DNA from 2 places in the Listeria grandensis genome. Region 2 is predicted to be linked to the other one. Evidence: predicted binding sites of a transcription regulator. Region 2 holds the regulator's gene; the other holds the start of a gene.
The links. The regulator NrdR, encoded in region 2, represses ribonucleotide reductase genes. The targets are predictions, from matches to a motif close to AACACNATATATNGTGTT.
Positions count from the first base shown of each region.

Region 1: the regulator NrdR is predicted to act here: its motif matches at 3,114-3,131, upstream of nrdD (anaerobic ribonucleoside-triphosphate reductase).

Region 1 covers NZ_JAASUG010000008.1:49,504-55,593, forward strand. Annotated here, with positions in the region: gene HCJ54_RS11495 (glycosyltransferase family 4 protein) at 1-426, shown strand, start outside; gene HCJ54_RS11500 (hypothetical protein) at 448-1,668, shown strand; gene HCJ54_RS11505 (SDR family NAD(P)-dependent oxidoreductase) at 1,689-2,648, shown strand; gene HCJ54_RS11510 (helix-turn-helix domain-containing protein) at 2,658-2,885, shown strand; gene nrdD (anaerobic ribonucleoside-triphosphate reductase) at 3,149-5,299, shown strand; gene nrdG (anaerobic ribonucleoside-triphosphate reductase activating protein) at 5,292-5,846, shown strand.
Region 2 covers NZ_JAASUG010000004.1:166,385-172,474, forward strand. Annotated here, with positions in the region: gene thrS (threonine--tRNA ligase) at 1-1,013, opposite strand, end outside; T-box leader at 1,111-1,335, opposite strand; gene dnaI (primosomal protein DnaI) at 1,394-2,317, opposite strand; gene HCJ54_RS07375 (DnaD domain protein) at 2,323-3,723, opposite strand; gene nrdR (transcriptional regulator NrdR) at 3,739-4,203, opposite strand; gene coaE (dephospho-CoA kinase) at 4,260-4,856, opposite strand; gene mutM (DNA-formamidopyrimidine glycosylase) at 4,866-5,687, opposite strand; gene polA (DNA polymerase I) at 5,709-6,090, opposite strand, start outside.

The DNA of each region.
Region 1 (6,090 bases), on a different contig from region 2:
ATTTTCTACGGCATCGGCGATATCGAAACAGCCCAAACCCAAATCAATCAAAACAAGCTAACGAACGTCACACTTGGCGGTTGGGTCGAAAGCCACCAAAAACAAACAATCTTAGAAAGCGCGCTACTGCACATCTTGCCATCCTACCATGAAGCGCTTCCAATGGCTATTCTAGAAACAATGGCACACGGCATTCCAAACATTAGTACAAACGTCGGAGGCATTCCTCAAATCATCCACGATAAACAAAACGGTTTGCTTATTGAACCCGGAGATATCACAGAACTACACGAGGCCATCGCAGACTTACTCGATAATCAAGAAGCCCGTGAGCTAATGAGTACAAAAGCCCATCATGCCGTCCAAGACCAGTTTTCGATGGATGCATGTAATAACAAGTGGGAACAATTTTACGAAAACCTCTAAAAAAACGAAGGAGTGTGAAACATGGTTGCTTTTTTAATCGCCTTGCTACTGTCATTATTCGCAAGTCTTATCCAACAAATCATCCCACAAATCGATGCGATCGATAAGATCATCGCTGTGATCTTCGCAGTTAGCGCGATTGCTAAACTAACTTATTTGGAAACAAAGCAACGTTTCACACTCCGTCCAAGCGACATCGGATTGTTCGCGATTAGTATTATTTTCATCATCTACTGTTTCATCCCAAACGCATTCCACCAACCGAGCAACACGATGTTCCTTCAAATCTACTCGATGTTCTCCATTTTAAAATTCGTCATCGTCTTTTGGAGCGGCCTGTTCTTGTTTCGTAACACAAAATTCCGGACAAGCACACTGTTTTTCCGTAGGATGTCTACGATACTCACCACGATCTTCCTTGTCATCGGCGTTCTCAATATCCCGCTACACTTCCTAGAACCATTTGACATTCGCTTTGGCATCGAAACAGTATCGTTTGGTTTCCGCCACCCAGCTCAATTTGCAGCCACGATCATCGTTATCACTATCGTCCATATCTTTATTTCATGGTCCGAACAAGGAAAAATGCCGTACTATATCATCTTCGCAAACTTCATCCTTGTCTTTTTAGCAGGAAGAACAACATCGATCGGCTTCTATCTTTGTCTGATACTATTGATTCTCATCTTCCCTTACATCAAGCGAATTCCGATTTATGTATACGCGCTAATCGGCGGTGTTTTCTACTGGTTAGGAAGCGACAGGATTAGCAACCAGTTCCTAGGAACAGATGGAGAAGCACGCGGGGTACTACTTGACACAAGCTTAACGATCGCAAGTGAAAATGCTCCGTTTGGCGCCGGCCTTGGTATGTTCGGTTCCAACGCCTCACGCCTGAACTACTCGCCGCTTTACGAACAATATGGCATTTCCCGTGTGTGGGGTCTTACGCAAGAAAATCCCAACTTTGTGACGGACTCTTACTGGGCGATGATTATCGGTGAGCTTGGATTCCTCGGTATGTTTTTCATCATCGTCATTATCGGTTACGTGCTTTGGTTACTGTACAAAGAAATCGTTGGTAGCACGTACCAAATCAAGTTCCTAATTTTCCTGCCAATCGTCTATGCCCTACTCACAAGCCCAATTGATACTGTATTAGTATCCAACACAAGTATCTTTCTCGTACTCGCGACAATCTACATGGTCGCTTTAAACAATGAATACCGCAGTCAAAAATAGAAATTCAGGAGGCAAAAATAATGGAAAAAACTATTTTTATAACAGGTGGCGCAGGTTTTATCGGTTCTCATCTTTGTGAAATGTATATTAGCGAAGGTTATAACGTCGTCTGTATCGACAACTTAGTATCAGGAAATTTAAATAATCTATCTGAAATCATTAAACATCCAGCATTCACATTCGTTCAAGGAGATATCCGCGATCGTGATCTGATGATGCAACTTTTCGAGACACATAAACCAAGCCATGTAAACCACCACGCTGCACAAAAATCCGTTGCTTATTCTGTTGAAAACCCAAGCTATGATTTAGACGTTAACCTTGTCGGTCTGATGACTATTCTTGATTGCGTAAAGGCGCACCCAATTGAAAACTTTATCTATGTTTCTTCTGGTGGAGCGCTCAGTAAAAAAATCGAAGGCACGGAGAAGTCATCTGAGGCAGACACGCCCCAACTTATTTCCCCGTATGCTTTAACTAAATTTACAGGTGAAAAATATATTGAAATGTACGCCGCGCAATACGGTTATGAATTCACGGTAGTACGTTATGCTAATATTTATGGCCCAAGGCAAGTTCCAGATGGCGAATGTGGTGTCATCCCGATTTTCCTAAACAATATTTTGGCAGAAAAGCCATCCGTGTTGATGACCTACCCAGACATGCCAAACGGCTGTACGCGTGATTACGTCTACGTTGCGGATGTTGTTGAAATCAACAAACTAGCTAGCGAAAAGCCAGTCAATACAATCGTTAATGTCGGTACTGGAGAAGAGATCGCGATTTTAGATATCTACAAAGAAATTTTAGAAGTTTTCGAGAGAAATGTAGCGATCTTTATTGAAGCACCACGAGCTGGAGATGTTAGGCGCTCTGTTTTAGACGCCGGGCGCGCAGCAGATTTACTAGGTTGGGAAAGCAAAGTTGGACTACACGAAGGTTTAACGAAACTAAAAAAACATTTGGAAATAAAAAAGTAGGGGGACCACATGGAAAATAAAAAACTTTTAGAAATGCTGGATGAGTACTTCCTATCTACGAAAGAGGCCGTTGAATACCTTGACGTGTCCCGCCAATGCTTTTTCTCACTCGTGTCTCGCGGCAAGATCAACAAGATCAAAAAAGGCTCAGTCGTGCTGTATTATCGACATGAGATCGAAAACCGTAAATTAGACGCAGAATTATTGCGAAAGCAGTATAATTATACAGTTGAATAAAAACGAGTACCTCGAAATCTGTACGCTGGATTTTGAGGTTTTTTTGAATAAATAAGCCATTAGCCTCTTCATTATGTAGTCATTATTATCTGGTGAGGTGACATTGTTGGTATAATCACATTCGTGTTTGGTAAGATTTTTTTGAAAGTTGCTCCTAATAGCCTATTTTCTGATGGAATTCGATTATTGTTAGAAAAACCATGTATATTGTGTCATAATGAGGATGCGGATACAATATATAGTGTTTGAAGGGAAGCGGAGATATGTACGTGGAGAAGGAAACGGAACAATTAGTGATTAAAAGAGATGGTCGGAAGGTCGGATTTGACCTGATTAAGATCAGGAATGCAGTGCAGGCTTCGATGGTGAGCTGTGGTGTCGATGATGCGGCTTATTTGGAAGCAGTTTTAGTCGATATTGTGAAAAGTTTACCAAATGATATGGCGGTAACGATTGATGAGATTCAGCACGTGGTCGAGGATCATTTGATGAAGTCTACATACCCGGATGTGGCGCGAGCTTATATTGAGTATCGGCATGATCGGGATTCGTATCGTGCGAGTATGACGGATTTGACGGTGAGTGTGCAGAAGTTGCTGGATCGGGATAAAACGGTTGTGAATGAGAATGCGAACAAGGATGCAACGGTCTTTAATACACAACGGGACTTGACGGCGGGCGCGGTGGCGAAGAGCTATGCGCTGAAATATATGTTGCCAAAACATGTGGCGAATGCGCATCTGAAAGGGGACATTCATTTTCATGACCTCGATTATAGTCCGTATCACGCGATGACGAATTGTTGTTTGATCGATATTGCGGGCATGCTGGCGAATGGTTTTACGATTGGGAACGCGAATGTGGAAAGTCCGAAGTCAATTCAGACGGCGACCGCTCAGATAGCGCAGATTATCGCGAATGTGGCGAGCTCGCAGTACGGTGGGTGTTCGGTGGATCGGATTGATGAAGTTTTGGCGACGTATGCGAAACGGAATTATGAGAAACATGAGGAAGAGGCGGAAAAATGGGTTTTGGCGGAGCGCCGGGTGGAATTTGCGCGAGAACGGACGCGAAAAGATGTTTATGACGCGATGCAGAGTTTGGAGTACGAGATCAATACGTTGTACACGAGTAATGGGCAGACGCCATTCGTGACGCTAGGCTTTGGGCTTGGCGAGGACTGGTTTGCACGCGAGATTCAGATGGCGATTTTGAGAGTGCGACTTGGCGGGATTGGGAAGGATAAGCAGACGGCGATTTTTCCGAAGTTGGTATTCTCGATCAAACGGGGAACGAATTTGGAAGCGGTGGATCCGAACTACGATATTAAGCAGTTGGCGCTGGAGTGCTCGGCGAAACGGATGTACCCGGATGTGCTGAACTATGATTCGTTGGTGCGCTTGGCGGGGGATTTCAAGGTGCCGATGGGGTGCCGATCGTTCTTGCCTGCTTGGCGTGATGAGAATGGTAATTTTGTGAATGCGGGACGGAATAATTTGGGCGTTGTGACGCTGAATGTGCCGCGGATTGCGATTCAAAGCGGGGGAAACCGAGAAAGATTCTGGGAAATTTTCACGGAACGAATGCAGACAGTGAAGGATGCGCTACTTTTCAGATTGGAGCGGGTTCGCGCAGCAAAACCGGAGAATGCACCGATTTTGTATAAGTACGGGGCGTTCGGAAAACGGCTTGATGATGGGCAGGATGTGGATCAGCTTTTTAACAAAGAGCGGTCGACGATTTCAATTGGTTACATTGGCTTGTATGAGGCTGCGACGATGTTTTATGGTGGCGAATGGGAGACGAATCCAGAAGCCAAGGCGTTCACGATTGAGATTGTGAAAAAGCTGAAGGAATACGCGGATGCTTGGAAGGCAGAGTACGGCTATTGGTTCAGCGTGTATTCGACGCCGAGCGAGAGTTTGACGGATCGCTTTAACCGCCTAGACCGCGAGAAATACGGCGATATCAAGGATATTACCGACAAAGAATATTACCAAAACTCGTTCCATTACGATGTCCGCAAAAAAGTGACGCCGTTTGAAAAACTCGATTTTGAGATGGAATATCCAGAATATTGTTCGGGTGGTTTTATTCATTATTGTGAGTATCCAAAGCTGACGCATAATTTGAAGGCACTCGAGGCTGTTTGGGATTATGCTTATGATCGCGTGGCTTATTTAGGAACAAATACGCCGATTGATCGTTGCTATGAGTGTGGTTTTGAAGGGGAGTTTGCGCCGACTGCGGAAGGGTTTAAGTGCCCAGAGTGTGGCAATACGAATCCAGAAACGGCGGATGTCGTGAAGCGGACGTGTGGTTACCTGGGAAATCCGATGAAACGGCCAATGGTGCATGGCCGCCATGAAGAGATTACGCAACGGGTGAAGCATCTGGAGTCCTCAAATGAATAATCCAAAACCGCAAGAATGGCGTGCAGAGAAGCTTTCGGCGAATTATATTGCGGATTATAAACCGTTTAATTTTGTGGATGGTGAAGGTGTGCGGTGTAGTTTGTACGTTTCTGGTTGTCCTTTTCATTGTGAAGGATGCTACAATGAGGCAGCGCAGTCATTTCGATATGGAACGCCGTATACAGACGAGCTTGAGGACAAAATCATCGCTGACTTGTGGCATGAAAGTGTGCAGGGATTGACGTTACTTGGCGGAGAACCATTTCTGAATACGGTAGTGTGTTTGCGGCTTGTGAAGCGAATTCGGGCACTATTTGAGGATACGAAAGATGTTTGGTCGTGGACGGGCTATACGTGGGAAGAATTGATGCAGGAAACATCGGATAAATTGGAGCTACTTTCTTATGTAGATGTGTTGGTGGATGGGCGTTTTGAACAGGATTTATTTGATCCTAACTTAGCGTTTAAGGGCTCGAGTAATCAACGGATTATTGATGTGAAAGCCTCGTTACGATTTAATCAAGTGGTACTTTACGAAGCGAATTAAAAGTGTATATACATGCATAAACCCCGATTATATAGACTCGGGTACTATTGAGCGCTATAATCGGGGTTTTTGGTGACATTTATTAGCTATCACGGTTAACTTCCTTTGCCATTTTTGCTGGGTTTACGAGAGTCTCGCCGAGTGCTGCGATTACTTGCCAAGCTTTTTTCATAATGAACAGCTCCTTTCTAACTTTATTATAGCCTTAGAACATTGGAGTTTCCCGCGATCTAAATAACAATTT
Region 2 (6,090 bases):
ATGTGATGCGGGCAGTTCATCGGACGCAGCACTAGTTCTTCATTATCCATTTTCATAACGGGGAACATATCTTCATGATAGTGATCCCAGTGACCGCTTGTTTTATAGAGCTCCACATTCGCCATGATTGGCGTATACACATGGTTATAACCAAGCCGTTCTTCCTTATCAACGATGTAACGTTCAATAACGCGGCGAATTGTTGCGCCCTTTGGAAGCCACAGTGGTAAGCCTTGTCCAACTTCTTGACTGTTTGTGAACAACTCAAGCTCTTTCCCAAGCTTACGGTGATCACGCTCCTTCGCCTCTTGTTGCATACGTAAAAATTCTTTTAAGCCATTCTTATCGAAAAAGGCTGTGCCGTAAATACGTTGTAGCATTTTGTTGTTGCTATCGCCACGCCAGTAAGCGCCGGCAACACTTAGCAATTGGAAAACTTGGATTTTACCAGTAGACGGGACGTGAATACCACGACATAAATCGAAAAATTCACCTTGTGTATAGATAGTTACTGTTTCGTCTGCTGGAATTGCTTCAATCAACTCTAATTTATAATGGTCACCGATGGCTTTGAAGCGATTGATAGCTTCTTCACGAGACACTTCTTCACGAGTGATTGGTAAATTTTCACGAATAATTTTTTGCATTTCTTTTTCGATGACTGGGAACGTTTCTTCGCTGATCGCAACCTCTGTATCGATATCGTAATAAAAACCAGATTCAATTGCTGGACCCACACCAAATGTTACATCTGGATATAAGCGTTTCAAGGCTTGGGCTAGTAAATGTGCAGAACTGTGTCGCAAAATTTGTAGCGCATCTTCATGATCTGGAGTCACAATTTCGATTTTTGAATCCTCGTGAATCGGTGTCACAAGGTCAACCAAAGTTCCGTTCACTTTACCTGCTAACGCTTTTTTCTTAAGACCTGGGCTGATTGATGCTGCGATATCAGCGGTTGAGACGCCTGCCTCAAATTCTTTTACTGCACCATCTGGAAATGTAATTTTCATTTTTTTCGACTCCTTCTTCAAATTTTTAGACGAAACGCGGACATTTTCAAGCACATTCTAACCTTTAGGAACAAAAAAAGACCCATCCCATGCTTATGCAAGGGACGAGTCTTTCAACACGTGGTTCCACCCAAGATTCAAGAACTCTAACAGAATTCTACTCTTGTCACAGTTAACGGTGTGATCCGTTCCAAACTACTCACTATTTCGAATGGAAAGTTCAAAGGGGGTCACTTTACTGGCTAATTAGGAGGGTCTCAGCAATGCCTCCTTCTCTGCAAATTAAACACGAGTAAAATGTTGTCCTTATCAATACTTGTTTCATCATTACCTGTATTATAAATCGGATGACGCAAAATGGCAAGCTTTTATATCAAAATCTAATATCGCCTGTTTCTGCCGTCCAGTTCGACCTCTTTCGACAAATAGCGAATCCGCTCCATAATACGGCGAGCTTTCATTCGCTCTTCGGTACCATTATTGGAAAACATCAGGTGGTTTTCCAGATGCTCCATGCTATAGTTGGATGAGAAAAACGTCGGTAATTCTTCTTGCATCCGGAATTGTAAGATAGCACCGAGCACTTCGTCACGCGTCCAGGTGGTCATAGATTCTGCCCCAATATCATCGAGCATTAGAATATCGGTTTCCTTTGCAAATTGAATCTTTTCACCCACGCTATTATCGGCAATAGATTGCTTGATTTCACGCATAAATTCAGGCAGGTAAACAAGCGTTGTCGAAATTCCTTTTAACGCCAAATCCTTGGCCATAGCACCAAGCAAATAAGACTTTCCTGTTCCAAAGCTACCGTGAATATATAAGCCTTTTTGCATGCCAGTCGCGCCTTTTTCATACGTGCTTAGAAATTCACCTGCAGCAAGAAATGCCGCGCTCCGTGATTCATTGTCGATCGTAAAATCGTCCAGTGTCGCTTCCATTACTTGTTTTGGCATATAGAGAGATCGAATCCGTTTTTCGATAGCACGCTGACGGTCTGCTTGGATTTTCTCTTCTGTTGGATAATACGTTACCGTGATATAGTCGCCATTAAGACTTAATCGTGGCGCATATCCGGGCATCAATGTATCTTCTTTTTGCTCATATTTCTGATGTTCCGTCATAAATTCGTAGAGCTTCGATAAGTTTTGGTTGATGATTTGTTCGGTTAAATCCGCCTTATTTTCTTGTAGAAAATGCTTCACCGGCGCGTAGGCAAACACTTGCTGTTTGAGCGTTTCATACTGTTTCTCAAAATCACGACCTTGAAAAAGCTGGCCGAGCGTTCGTTCGATTTTATCCATCGTTGTCACCTACCTTCCTTCAACCGTTTTTTCATTTCTTCGACTTGCTTATCAAGCGTTGATTTCTCACGAGTTGTCATCGCTTTTTCCACAGGCTTCACTTCTTCTTTATCAAACCAATCAGGCAAAATTTCTTTACGCCCTGTCTGGTTAAATTTACGATTGTTATTGCGATAATTGCTCGGCGCTTTCTGTGTACCTTCTTCTTGAAGTTTCTTGTACTTCTCATGTTCCGCCCATGCCATCTCCATAGCTTCTTTTGCGGTTTGCACTTTTTTGCGCTTCCAATGAGCCGCGATGGTCATCATATAGTTTTTAGAGATTTTACCATCTAGGCGAAGCAGCACATATTCGATCAGCACATTCATGACTGGAATCGGCAAATTTTGTTGCGCCATCACTTCATCAATAACTTTGAGGTCGGTTTCGGCAGGCACAGCGCCATCGCTAATATCGACCATTAATTGGTACGGAGTCACATTTTCCAAGTAATACGCCAATGCTTCCGTATCAGAGGCACCTTCTTGCAGTTCTTGCTTGGTTGTCGTCTCGGGTGGTGCCGCCGTTTTCGCCTTTAATTCCGGCAAACGATTGTGCTGCATTTGGTAGCCGTCCCGCACGATTTTACGTAGGTAATCTAAATCGAGTGTGCCGTCCGCTTGCACAGAACGATACAGATAATGTACCATGTCGAGCTCTTCAATCGCATAAATCGCATGTAGCTTCAAGATGCAGGCGCGAACTTCTTCGGTCACCGCATTTCGCGATAACATCGTTGGCGACAAACTTTGAATCATCACGGCAAAATCGAAGGCCTTATCATCAAGCGTCAAACCACGTGACTGTGCTCGGCCAACCGGTTCCCCATTTTCGACGGTAGTCACCGGCAATTCACTTCCTGTAAATGTCTCAAAAACATCTTGAAACGAGCGCGTCACTTCATCGAATCCATCCTCTGACATCGGTGTATCAGAAAAGAAGCGACGCAAACGCTGATACTGCGCATTACCAATCTTGCTATATAGATAAATATTGAGTAAGCCATCGGAAAAAAACTGTTCTGGGGAAAGCGGTGCTGCCATTTCGTATATGTAATGTCGGGATTCACCGACCGTTTGCACGAAACTGCGCAATAAACCCAATCCTTCCAATTTTAAACGCGCTTGAAAAAGGTTCGGCAAGCTGATGCCAAGCAGGTTGAGTAGCTGCGTGTGGCTGTGACTTTCGGACCAGAGCCGATTCTCTTCCACTTCGGTCACAAGCGTGTCATAAAGCGCTAGACATTCGGCTCCCATCAGTGGTTGATATAAAAAAGTCAAGATTTTGCGGTCTTTCTCTGACAAAACGCCATTCGCTTTCACACGATAGCTGTCGACCGGCTGTAACTCCATCCAAAATTCTGCCACGCTACTTCACCTTTCTTACTCTTGTTTTGTCTTATCCATTAATTCTTTGAGTTCATCTACAAAAACGCTAATATCTTTAAACTGGCGATATACAGAGGCAAAGCGCACATAGGCTACTTCGTCTAAAGTTGCCAGTTTATCCATCAGTTTCTCACCGATCAAATGCGAGGATACCTCACTCTCACCGATACTGCGCAATTCGCGTTCGACAGCGTTCACAACATCTTCTAGTTGCTCGACGGAAACTGGGCGCTTCTCGCAAGCACGAATGAGACCTCGCAATATTTTCTCTCTAGCGAACTCTTCTCTTACACCGTCTTTTTTCACAACAATCAGTGGGCTTTCTTCTACTTTTTCGAACGTTGTGAAGCGAAATCCGCATGCCTCACATTCTCTGCGTCGGCGAATGGAATTGCCATCATCCGCGGGTCTTGAATCTACGACACGTGAGTTATTACCTTTACACGATGGGCACTTCATTGTCATCCACTCCTTACTTGCTTTTTAACAGTATACCACGACTTGCCTACAACCTTCTACTTTGAAAAAGTGCGGATCAGCTCATCTACTTGTTGCTTTGTTTCAACCAAGCCATGCACATTATTGATTACGATGTCGGCATGTTTGATTTTTTCGGATAGTGGCATTTGACTGGATATCCTTGCTTTCGCGTCTTTTTCTGACAAATCATTTCGCTGCATCAGGCGCGCAAGCTGTGTCTGTTCATCGACATAAACAACGACAATCGTATCCACCATCGCTTCCAGTTTACTTTCTAGCAAAAGTGGAATATCAAAGACGATAACCTCGTGACCACGAGCAATCAACCTATCGCGTTCTGCAAGCATCCATTGCCTCACAAGCGGGTGCACAATCGCATTTAAGGTCTCCCTTTTTTCCGAATCATGAAAAATAATCTCACCCAATTTGGGGCGATCTAACTCTCCATCTTTGCCAAAAACCGCCTCTCCAAAAGCGGCTTGGATAAGCTTTGCGCCTTCCGTGTTTTTTGCAACGACTTTTCTGGCAGCGATGTCCGCGTCAACGATCGGGAATCCGGCATCAGCTAACATATTGCTAACCGTCGTTTTCCCGCTGGCGATGCCTCCTGTTAAACCGATAATATAAGCCATATTCATCCCCTATTTCTGGCATTTCGGGCAAAAATGGGTGCCACGACCGTTTAGCTTGATTTTCACAATCGGCGTACCACAGACAGGACACGGGTTGCCTTTTTCGCCGTAAACTTGCAACTTATCTTGATAACCGCCAATCTTGCCTTGTGAATTGACATACGTCCGAATCGTCGAACCGCCGAGGGCAACTGCTTCTGTCATGATCGCTTTCGTGCTCTCGTATAATCGTTTAATTTCCGCAGGTTTAAGCGTGTTAGCCGGCCTCTCTGGTAGCACTTTTGCTTGGAAACAAATTTCATCTGCGTAAATATTGCCGATTCCCGCTACAAGACTTTGGTCGAGCAAAACGGTTTTGACAGCGCGCCCTGATTTTGTTAGTTTCTCTCCAAAAACGCCTTTCTTAAAACTTGCGGAGAGCGGTTCTGGTCCTAATTTTTGGATGGATTTTGTGAGACCTTCTTGATGTTTGAGAACGAGTTCCATCGTGCCAAATTTGCGGACATCGAGATAGCGTAGCTCGGTGTTATCCGTAAAATGGAAGGTGACGTGTGTGTGTTTATCGATTGGATCAGTAGCATCATGAAGGCGATACTTCCCTTCCATCCGTAAGTGTGACAGTAAAGTACCGTCCGTTGTATCGATGAGTAGAAATTTGCCACGACGGCGAACGCCTTCGATTTTTTGACCGATCATGTTGCCGATAAACTGCTCGGCTGGCATCCCCACAATCATCTTTGGAACACCAACCGTTACTTGATCCATTTCCTTACCTACCACAAGTTCGGCGAGAGTAGCCCGAACATTTTCTACTTCTGGTAATTCTGGCATGTTTTTAACCCCTTACTTATGTTATTTAGCGTCATACCATGTATCTCCGAAAGAACTGTCTACTTTAAGCGGAACAGAGAGCTCTACGGCGTTTTCCATGACGTCTGGAACAATTTCTTCTAGTTTCGCGATCTCGCTCTCAGGCGCCTCAAAAATCAGCTCATCGTGTACTTGGAGTAACAACCGTGCTTCTAGTTTCTCCGAGATAAGACGGTCGTTCATGAGGATCATCGCTTTTTTAATAATGTCGGCGGCACTTCCTTGGATTGGCGTATTCATCGCAGTCCTCTCAGCAAATCCACGAACATTAAAGTTCCGGCTTGTAATTTCTGGAATATAACGACGGCGATGCAAAATCGTCTCTACATAGCCCTTTTCCTTCGCCGAACGCACGATATTCTCC